One region of the Polaromonas sp. CG_9.5 genome, then DNA from elsewhere that is predicted to be linked to it. Evidence: predicted binding sites of a transcription regulator. Region 1 holds the regulator's gene; each other region holds the start of a gene.
What was found. Region 1 encodes sigma-54, which starts transcription at its own class of promoters, with help from an activator protein. Its sites were predicted from a motif close to TGGCANGNAANCTGCTTT; they were not measured.

Region 1 (3,273 bases):
TGAAAAGCAAACTTGCGGTTGATGCCGGGCGCGATATTGCAGGCAATTTGCGCGGCCTCGATGACGATGGTGCCCGAGCCGCAGCACGGGTCGTACAGCGGCACGCCGTCCTTGCAAAGCTGGTCCCAACCGCTGGCGGCCAGCATGGCGGCGGCCAAGGTTTCCTTCAGCGGCGCATCGCCCTTGTCCTCACGCCAGCCGCGCTTGAACAGCGGCTCGCCCGAGGTGTCGATGTAAATCGTCACCGTGTCGGTGGTCAGGTGCACATACACCCGCACGTCGGGCCAGCGGGTGTCGATGCTGGGGCGCACGTCGTTGAACTTGTGGCGAAAGCGGTCGGCAATCGCGTCCTTGATCTTCAGCGTCGCAAAGTTCAGGCTTTGCAGCGGGCTGTGCTGGGCGGTGATCTCGACCTTGAAGGTCTGGTTGGGCGTGAACCAGATTTCCCACGCCACGCTGGCAGCGGCGTTGTACAGGTCTTGTTCACTGCGGTACTGGCCGTGCTGCAATTCAATCAGCACGCGCTGGGCCAGCCGGCTGTGCAGGTTGAGCTGCTGCGCTTCGCGCCACGAGCCTTGCAACTGCACGCCAGCGCGCCGGGCTTTGCCCTGAATGCCGGTAATGCGCTGGACTTCAGCCGCCAGCAGGTTTTCGACGCCGGCGGCGCAGGGGAGGAAAAGTTGAAGTTGATTCATAAATTGGCTCACTTTGCCGGGCGCATCGTGAAGCACCGCAGCGGGATTGGGTAGCGCCCAGGCTACATCAGGGCGAATGGATGGAACGTATTTGAACAGGCGTTGGGAAACAGGCCAACCCAATAGCCATCAAAACAGCCGCTGTCGGAGATCGCCACGAATGACACACGGCCAATTAGTCGCCTCCCCACCAGCAGGGGCCGCGGAACTGGCTTCGCCAGGCCGCAGGCGCAGCGGCCCCCTCGGGGGGCAGGGAGCCACACGCAGTGGGCGACCGTGGGGGCTCACAACATTTTGCGCAGATGGGTCGGCGCAATACGCAGCGCTTCGCGGTATTTGGCTACGGTGCGGCGGGCGCATTCAATGCCTTGCTCCTTGAGCATTTCAGCCATCTGATTGTCACTGAGCGGTTTTTTCGGGCTTTCGGCGGCGACGAACTGCTTGATGAGCGCCCGCACGGCGGTGCTCGACGCATTGCCGCCGCTTTCAGTGCCCAGCCCCGAGCCAAAGAAATATTTCAGCTCGAACGTGCCGAACGGCGTGCGCATGTACTTGGCCGTGGTGACGCGTGAGATGGTCGATTCGTGCAGGCCGAGCTCGTCGGCAATCTCGCGCAGCACCAGCGGCCGCATGGCGAGTTCGCCGTGGGTGAAGAAGTTTTTTTGCCGCTCCACGATGGCGCTGCTGACGCGCAAGATGGTGTCAAAGCGCTGCTGGATGTTCTTGATAAACCAGCGCGCCTCTTGCAGCCGCTGCTGCAGCGCCTGGCTGCCGCCGGCGCCCTTGTGTTGCTTGAGGGCGTTGGCATAAATGTCATGAACCCGCAGCCGGGGCATGACGTCGCTGTTGAGCGTGATTTTGAAACCCCGGCCTGATTTGACGACGATGACATCGGGCACGATCAGATTGCGCTCGACGTTGGCAAAGCGCCGCCCCGGCTTGGGGTCCAGCCGCGCGATCACGGCAATTGCGCCCTTGATGATTTCTTCAGGGAAATCGCACAGGTGCGACAGCCGCTTGACATCGCGCCTGGCCAGCAGTTCCATCGGCTGGCGGCACATGGCCAGGGCGGCGCGGTTTTCAACGCAGTCTTTGCTGTCAAGCAACTGCAGTTGCAGGCATTCGGCCAGGTCGCGTGCGCCGACGCCGGCGGGCTCCATGTGCTGCAGCAGTTGCAGCGCAATGGCAAATTGCTGCGCCAGCTCTTCGGTCTGCTCCGGGTCGTTGTTGGCCAGACCGGCGGCGAGTGACGCCAGCGTGTCTTCCAGATAGCCGTCGTCATTGAGTGACTCGATCAGGAAGTGCAGGGCGGCGCGGTCGAGTTCGGAAAGCCGCAAACCGAGCGCCTGCCGGTGCAGGTGGTCTTGCAGCGACTCGTGCGCGCCGGTCAGGTCGGACGCTTCGGCGTCGCTGTCGTCCAAGTTGTTTTTGCGCGCCGGGGCGTCGCCGCCCCATTCGCTGTCGTCGGGCGAGGTCTCGACCGAGCCGTCGCCGTCCCAGCTTTCGTCCAGCGAAGGCTCGGCGCTGATTTCAGCCGTGGTTTCTGTGTCTTTTGTGCTGGTGGCGCTTGCTGTGTCTGCGCTGCCAGCTATGGAATCAGTAGCAGATTCAAACTCCCGGCTTTCCTGGCTGACGGGCGCATCAGACTGCGCCAAGCCAAATTCTTCACGCGGCGCGGCGTCTTCGGCCAGCTCCAGAAAAGGGTTTTCGTCCAGCATCTGCTCGACTTCCTGGCTCATCTCCAGCGTGGAAAGCTGCAACAGCCGGATCGACTGCTGCAACTGCGGCGTCAACGCCAGGTGCTGCGAGACACGAAGGGAAAGGCCCTGTTTCATGGTGCCCCCACGCTCCCCGCTTTGCGTGGTTCGCTGCCCCCCGAGGGGGCCGCCCCGCCTGCAGTCCGGCAAAGCCGGTCCTGCGGCCGGTACTGGGGCGGGCGGGGATGTCCTGCAGTCCCTCCTGATGTATCCAGTGATGCTGGGCGCGAGATTGTTGCGGGGGCGGCTGGCAACCTTCCCCGTTCGTGCAAGTACCGGCCGCGGAGCTGGCTTTGCCAGGCCGCAGGCGGGGCAGCCCCCCCGGGGGGCAGCGCATTGCGCGTTGTGACAAGCGTGGGGGCCATACTCACATTTTGAAGTGTTCGCCCAGGTAGACGCGGCGTACTTCGGCGTTGTCGACGATCTGGGCGGGTGTGCCGCTGGCGAGCACGTTGCCGTCGCTGATGATGTAGGCGTGGTCGCAGATGCCCAGCGTTTCGCGCACGTTGTGGTCGGTAATCAGCACGCCGATGCCGCGCAATTTCAGGAAGCCGATGATGCGCTGGATCTCGATCACGGCAATCGGGTCAATGCCGGCAAACGGCTCGTCGAGCAGGATGAAGCGCGGCTGCGTCGCCAGGGCTCTGGCAATTTCAACGCGCCGGCGCTCGCCGCCCGACAGCGCTGGCGCGGGCGAGTCGCGCAGATGGTCTACGCGCAGTTCCTTGAGCAGGGCGTCAAGCCGCACGTCAATTTCTGCGCGTGTCAGCGGCTTGCCGGCGGCATCATGCTGCAGTTCAAGCACGGCGCGCACGTTTTCC
Region 2 (3,273 bases), on a different contig from region 1:
AAGCCCGGCGTAGCCATTGCCACCATCACCAGAAACCCGGAAGGCTTTGTCGTTGCGCATCTCGACGGTGCCAGCCGGCCTGTCCTTAACGGTGTCTTGCTGGGCATTGTGCCCATGACGCTGACAAACGGCGACATCATCGAGCTGGCGGGCACGCAGATGCAGTTCGTCCAGCACTGAGAAGCGCTGCGGTGCATCCAGCGTTCTTTTTCCTGTCCACAAGGGGCACCGGAGCCACCCCGTGAAGATACGTGTCCTTGGATGCTCCGGGTCGATTGCCAGGAGCTGCCGCACCACGTCTTTTTTGCTCGACCATGACTTGCTGGTCGACGCCGGAACTGGCGTGGGCGACCTCACGCTGGATGAAATGGCTGCGGTTGACCATGTGCTTCTTACCCATTCGCATCTGGATCATATTGCCGCGCTGCCGCTGATGGTGGACGCTGCTGCGTCATCGCGTCATGGCAAGCCGCTGCAGGTTCATGCCCTGCAAGCCACAATTGACGCCCTGAAAACGCATATCTTCAACAACGTCATCTGGCCCGATTTTTCACAAATTCCAACGCCCTCAGCGCCATTCATCAATTTTCACCCGCTGGAGATTGGCCAGACCCTCTTGCTGGCCGGCAAGCGCGTAGAGGTGCTGCCCGCCGTGCATACCGTGCCGGCGGTCGGCTACGCCGTGACAACCGGTCAGGGCTACTGGGTTTTTACCGGCGACACCGAGCGCAACCCCGCCTTGTGGGCGCGGCTGAACCAGATGGACGTTGCCATGCTGGTGATTGAAACCACTTTCAGCAACTGCCAGGAAAAGCTTGCAAAACGCAGCCTGCATCTATGCCCCGAATCGCTGGTGGCTGAACTGGGCTGCATTGAGCCTGGCAAGAACTACCCTGTCTACATCACCCATACCAAGCCTGCCGAGACGCAGCGCATCATGGACGAAATACAGCGACAGCTACCCGTCAGCCCGGCTGCGATGCGGGCAGTGAACGCCATTGAATGGCTGAGTGCCGGGCAGGAGTTTGAGTTTTGACGGCAGCCAACCCCAGCGACACCCTTGCCTACGACCGGCAGATCGAAGTTTTTGAAGAACTCAAGCTGGCGCCGCAAGACCGTAGCCCTGAATTCGAGGCGCTTTATTTCCGCCAACTCCCACACCCGACGCGCAGGAAATCAAGGCGTTCGTGCGCAAATACGCCGAAGAACTGCGCCACACCGACGCCTGGAAAGCCGACCCCGGCGGCGAGGCGCAAAGGCTGCTCGACGACTGGCGCAGGCAATTCGGCCAGCAAAGCCAGTTCACGCTGTACCGGGCGGTCGGTTGCGACAAAATGTGGCCAGTCGGGCTACAAAGGCCGCATCGGCCTGCACGCGCTGATGGTGGCTGACGACGAACTCAAAAAACTGATTCAGCAACGCGCCCGCGTGGCCGAATTGTTTTCAAGCGCCGTGAACAGCGGCATGCGCACGCTGAAGAGGGACGGTAGGGGAAAAGTGCTGATGGGCCTGACCGATCTGAAAATGGTGCGGTCGGTTTGCATCAAGTGACAAAAATGTCGGTGCTGCTTTTGGGTTGTGACAAGGAAGGTAACTTGGTTGCTTCAGATGTGACGAAAAACACTTTTTTCAGCCCTGAAAACAACTTTGAAAAGTTGGCACACAACCTGCAATAATTCATGGCAAGTTTTTTCCAACCAAGGAGTTTTCTCATGAAGCGTTCTATGCAAATGGCTCAAAAGGGTTTCACCCTGATCGAATTGATGATCGTTGTGGCGATTATCGGTATTTTGGCTGCTGTGGCTTTGCCGGCTTACCAGGATTACACTGTCCGCGCACGCGTGACGGAAGGTCTTTCTCTTTCAAGTTCGGCCAAAACAGCAGTTTCTGAAAATGCTGCTAACGGCAATGGTTTGTATGCCGGTTGGACGGCTCCTACCGCTACTCCTAACGTTGCCAGCATTGCAATAGCTCCAACAACTGGTGTTATTTCTATTGCGTATACAAGTCGTGCTGGTGGAACTACTAGTGCAGATACCGTAACCTTAGTTCCTAAGTCAGGTGGAACTGCACTTGCAGGGGTCGCTGGTACTGCACCTACGACTACTACGCCAGGTTCAGGCGGTACGTCTACAGTTCCATTGGGTGGCTCTATTGAGTGGACATGCGGCGGTGCAGGTACTAACTTATTGCAGAAATTCTTGCCAGCTAGCTGCCGGGGCAATACTACAGGTACCTAATTACACCAGTAGATTTTAAATTCTTGAAAAAGCAGGCATAAGCCTGCTTTTTTTTGGCTTAGACATTTTAGTGTCATTTTGTCTAAATTCGCTTGAGCTAAAACAGTCGCATTGTTGTGCAGCAAAAAAACTTTATTCACTATTTTTCTCAAACACCACTGGTAGTTCTTTTCGTGGGTTTAGTTATTGCAGCAACCCCATTGTTGCCATTACAAAATCTAACAGGTACTGGATACTACGACGGGCAACGAATTCTCTTAACTATATGTCTATGCGTAAGCGTTATAACCATGTCGCTTCGAATGTGGAAGGCTAAAATATATTTTTCACGTTTAATGCTGGTACTACCAGTTACTAAACTGGTTCTTTGGATACTTGCCATCTTTATAGGCTTGGGGTTTTTGTCCAGTCTGAGAGCTTATTCAGTGAAATTTGCTCTGTATGAGTGGTCAACTACGATACTGCTGGTGGTATTGACATCAACAATTGCAGCTGAAGTGGCACAAAATCGCGCGGTTGCCTTGAAGACTCTGGTTGTGCTTGGCACAATCGGTTGCAGCCTCTATGTTTTCAATACGTTGGTCGCTTATATCTCAATGCTTTCTTTAGGTATACAAGCTCATCCCAACGACTTGATTATCGGTTTCGATAACTATCGGTTTTTTAATCATATTCAAACGGTGAGCCTGCCCTTGTTGGCACTACTGGCATTGCGTTCTGGCTCGATTTCATCTGATCTTTATCGATATAGATATGGCCTGCGGATACTGATAAGCTGTTGGTGGATGCTTCTATTTGTTACGGGTGGACGTGGAACTTTTTTAGGGCTATTTGTTGGAATTTTTATAGCTTTATTTTTATTCCGTCACCATGCAATTAAATGGTGCTGCCACATGTTGATTGGAGCTATGGTTGGCTTAGCGGCCAGTTGGGTACTGTATACGTGCGTGCCATTATTTTTAGGCTTGCAGCCATTTGGTCTTTTGGGAAACGTAGCTACGCGCACGGTAGAAAATGTTGACAGCTCGCGCAT
Region 3 (3,273 bases), on a different contig from region 1:
AGCGGCAGCAGCCGGTCGGCCTGCTGGCGATACGGGTCGCTGCGGTCCAGCAGCCGCGCGATGGCGCGATCGACCAGCGCGATGATCTGCGACACGCTGCGCGTCTTGAGGTAAGCGCGGCTGCCTTGCTTGACGCGCTCGGCCAGTGCTGCCCATTGCGCCTGGCTCAAGACTGGCACGGCCACTTCGAGCCGCTCGCCGCCGGTCCCGAAATGCAGCGTCTGCCATGCCAGCTCGTCCGCCTTGAAACCCGGCAGGTAACCGGCCACGGCGTGCAATGTTGTCATGCGCGCGCGGCCTGCAAAAACTCTTCCACCGCCAGCGAACACCCCTTGGCCTGCGTGCCTTCAGCGCGGCCGAGCAGCAAAAATCCGCCCGTGACCGCCACGCCGACGTCTTCGGTGAGGATGGTCGTCACCGAGTTGAAATTGGCCAGGTCGCAGTGCGCCAGCACGCCTTGCTCGCCATGCGCCACTTCCGCGCCGCTCAAGGGGTTGACCAGGCGCGAGCGTATCCAGTGCGGACCCGACTTGACCGCCGGCAGCACCGCGTTGCCATCGTCATAGAACTGCGTGCTGAGTTCGGTCATGCCGTACATGTTGATGCAGTTCTCGGGCGGCACGCCCAGCAGCGCCGTCAGCTGCGCATAAAACTGCGCCATGGGAATCTCGCGTGACTGGCCCTTGAAGCCGCCGGTGTCCAGCACCCGGCTGCCAACTGGCAAGGCAAAATTTTGCCCGCGCGCTTCCAGCGCATCCATCAGGTGCACCAGGCTGTAGGACGCACCCAGCAGCGCATAGGGCTGGCCCGTGGCCTCGGCCTGCGCCAGCGCCGCGCACACGCCCGCCGTGTCGAGTCCGGCAGCGTCGATGAAGTAGCGGCTGCCGTCCGCACCAAAGCTCTGCAGCGCCAGCGCCAGGTAGTGCGCCAGCGAAGAGTTGGCCATCACCGCTTCGGTCGGAAACAGGATGCCCATGGCAATGCGGCTCTGGCCGCGCATGAAGCGCCGGGCGAAGTTGGCGCGCATCGAGGCGTCGTACACCGCCAGCGTCGGATGGTGGTGCTTGCCCTTGACGTCGCCCTGCGTGGTGCCGCTGGTCATGAACACGCGGTCGGTGCTGGCGGGCGGCTGGCAGCTCAGGCTCAGAGCCTTGAAGGCACTGATGGGAACGGCCGGAATGTCCTGCCAGGTCTTGACGGTGCGCAGTGTCTTGCCGCGCTGCCGGCAAAAGCGCTGGAACGGTGCGTTGTGGGCAAACTGGTAGGCGAACAGCGCCAAGGCCTGGGCGTTGAAAGCCTCGTCAGTGACGCCATCCTGCGCCATGAAGGCCAGCACGCCGTCAACGATGGAATCGGCAAGCGCTGGCGAGCGGGCGGGTGTTGCAGTGTCAAGGGCATCCATGGTCGTCATTCCTTCAAAAGTCTGCGGTGGCAGGGTGCTCCTGAAGTCGTGATGGCCAGGGCGTGAACCCTGTCCTGACAGCTCTTCTTACGTCGGCATGACCCGATTCAAGTTCGCGGGTTTGGTGAAACCATCTCAGCCGCCCTGCCCTCACTGGCCAGGACTGCACCCCGAAGCGGGAACGATTCTAAGCGCAACGACCTGCCGCTTCGTGCGAGGCGATGCTTGCCCCCAACCACTGCCGGTGAGGATTGAGTGCGCAGTAGCGCAGAGGTTGTGGCCAATGCAAAACAGCGTGCCTAAATGCCCTGCCACCGCGAATGCAAGGCTGTTGCTTCCACAGCCAAACCAACCATCGGCATAAATTTTGCTAGTCAAGAAGCATGACATTGCCCCATTCCCTGCGCCTGGTGGTCATTGCACCGGACCTGATGGTTGCCGATGCCGGTGACGAGGCTGCCGTGGCGTTCGCCGAGCGCTCACGCCAGTTGCGCATCGGCCTGCTTGAAGGCGGCTTCAACCTGGTCGCTACGCTGCCGGCCGACACCTTTTTGCGCGAGCGGCTGGCGCAGTTGCAGCCCGACATGATCATCGTCGACGCCGAAAGCGATGCCCGCGACTCGCTTGAGCATGTGGTGATGGCTACGCGCGACGAGCGCCGGCCCATTGTGCTGTTCACCAATGACGACGACACCCGGCATGTGAAGGACGCCGTGGCGGCGGGCGTTTGCGCCTATATCGTCGCCGGGCTGGAGCCCGCGCGCATCCGGCCCATTCTGGACGTGGCGATGGCGCGCTTTGAGCACGAGCAGGGCTTGCGCCGCGAACTGGCCGAGGCGCGCACCGAACTGAAAGACCGCAAGGTCATTGACCGGGCCAAGGGCCTGCTGATGCAACGCCACGGCTTGAGCGAGCAACTCGCCTATGAAAAGCTGCGCAAGGCCGCGATGGACAAGGGCCTGCGGCTGGGCGACGTGGCGCAGCGCATGCTGGATGTGGCCGACCTGCTTGGCTAGGCGGCCCAGGCCGAAATGGTGCAGTGCACAACCACAGTGCGCCTCCAGGACAATCAACCTTTGATCCACCAAAAATCCGAAATGCTATTTATTTAATAGCTGTTTGCGCAAGCAGGACAAGCACTACAGCCTGATTTGATGAAAATTTCAAGCTCTGGCCAAGCCATCAGCCCCGGTTGGCACAGCTTTTGCAATGAATCCAGCACCGGACTTTGCGCTTCAACGGCGAAGCGCAAAGTCCAAGAACAAAGGCGTTCGTCCCCTGCCCTCACACCCCCCGTGTGACGGCTCCGGTCGAACGCCTTTTTTTGTTTTGTAGTTTTCATTTCCAGGAGTTGCTGACATGACGGACTTGCTCAAATCTTCCCTGACCCGCCGCAGCGTGCTGCAGGCTGCCACCGTCGGTGTCGTGGGCGTCAGCCCCGCCTTGCGCGCTGCCGTTTATGCCCAAGGCTCGGACGCGCCGGAGAAAAAGGAGGTCAGGATTGGCTTCATTCCGCTGACCGACTGCGCCTCTGTCGTGATGGCGTCGGTGCTGGGCATCGACAAAAAGTATGGCGTCACCATCATCCCGAGCAAGGAAGCCAGCTGGGCCGGCGTGCGCGACAAGCTGGTCAACGGCGAACTCGACTTTGCCCATGTGCTCTACGGCCTGATCTACGGTGTGCATTTGGGCACCGCTGGCCCGAAGAAGGACATGGCCGTCTTGATGACGCTGAACAACAACGGCCAGGCCATCACGCTGAGCAAAAAGCTCGCGGACAAGGGCGCCGTCGATGGTGCCGGCTTGGCAAAACTCATGGCCAGTGAAAAGCGCGAATACACCTTTGCCCAGACCTTCCCGACGGGCACGCA

Region 2: RCH06_RS04245 (pilin) is a predicted target of sigma-54. The motif match lies at 1,657-1,674, and genes of this name have one in related genera.
Region 3: RCH06_RS08610 (ANTAR domain-containing response regulator) is a predicted target of sigma-54. The motif match lies at 1,759-1,776, and genes of this name have one in related genera.

The regions. Positions count from the first base shown of each region.
Region 1 is NZ_JAXCHR010000007.1:53,735-57,007, reverse strand. It holds gene RCH06_RS07385 (THUMP domain-containing class I SAM-dependent RNA methyltransferase) at 1-695, opposite strand, end outside; gene RCH06_RS07380 (RNA polymerase factor sigma-54) at 980-2,530, opposite strand; gene lptB (LPS export ABC transporter ATP-binding protein) at 2,820-3,273, opposite strand, start outside.
Region 2 is NZ_JAXCHR010000004.1:44,142-47,414, reverse strand. It holds gene RCH06_RS04260 (FHA domain-containing protein) at 1-180, shown strand, start outside; gene RCH06_RS04255 (3',5'-cyclic-nucleotide phosphodiesterase) at 242-1,036, shown strand; gene RCH06_RS04250 (ATPase, T2SS/T4P/T4SS family) at 1,033-1,551, shown strand; gene RCH06_RS04245 (pilin) at 1,713-2,240, shown strand; gene RCH06_RS04240 (O-antigen ligase family protein) at 2,666-3,273, shown strand, end outside.
Region 3 is NZ_JAXCHR010000008.1:134,176-137,448, reverse strand. It holds gene RCH06_RS08620 (acyl-CoA reductase) at 1-287, opposite strand, end outside; gene RCH06_RS08615 (LuxE/PaaK family acyltransferase) at 284-1,402, opposite strand; gene RCH06_RS08610 (ANTAR domain-containing response regulator) at 1,786-2,418, shown strand; gene RCH06_RS08605 (CmpA/NrtA family ABC transporter substrate-binding protein) at 2,762-3,273, shown strand, end outside.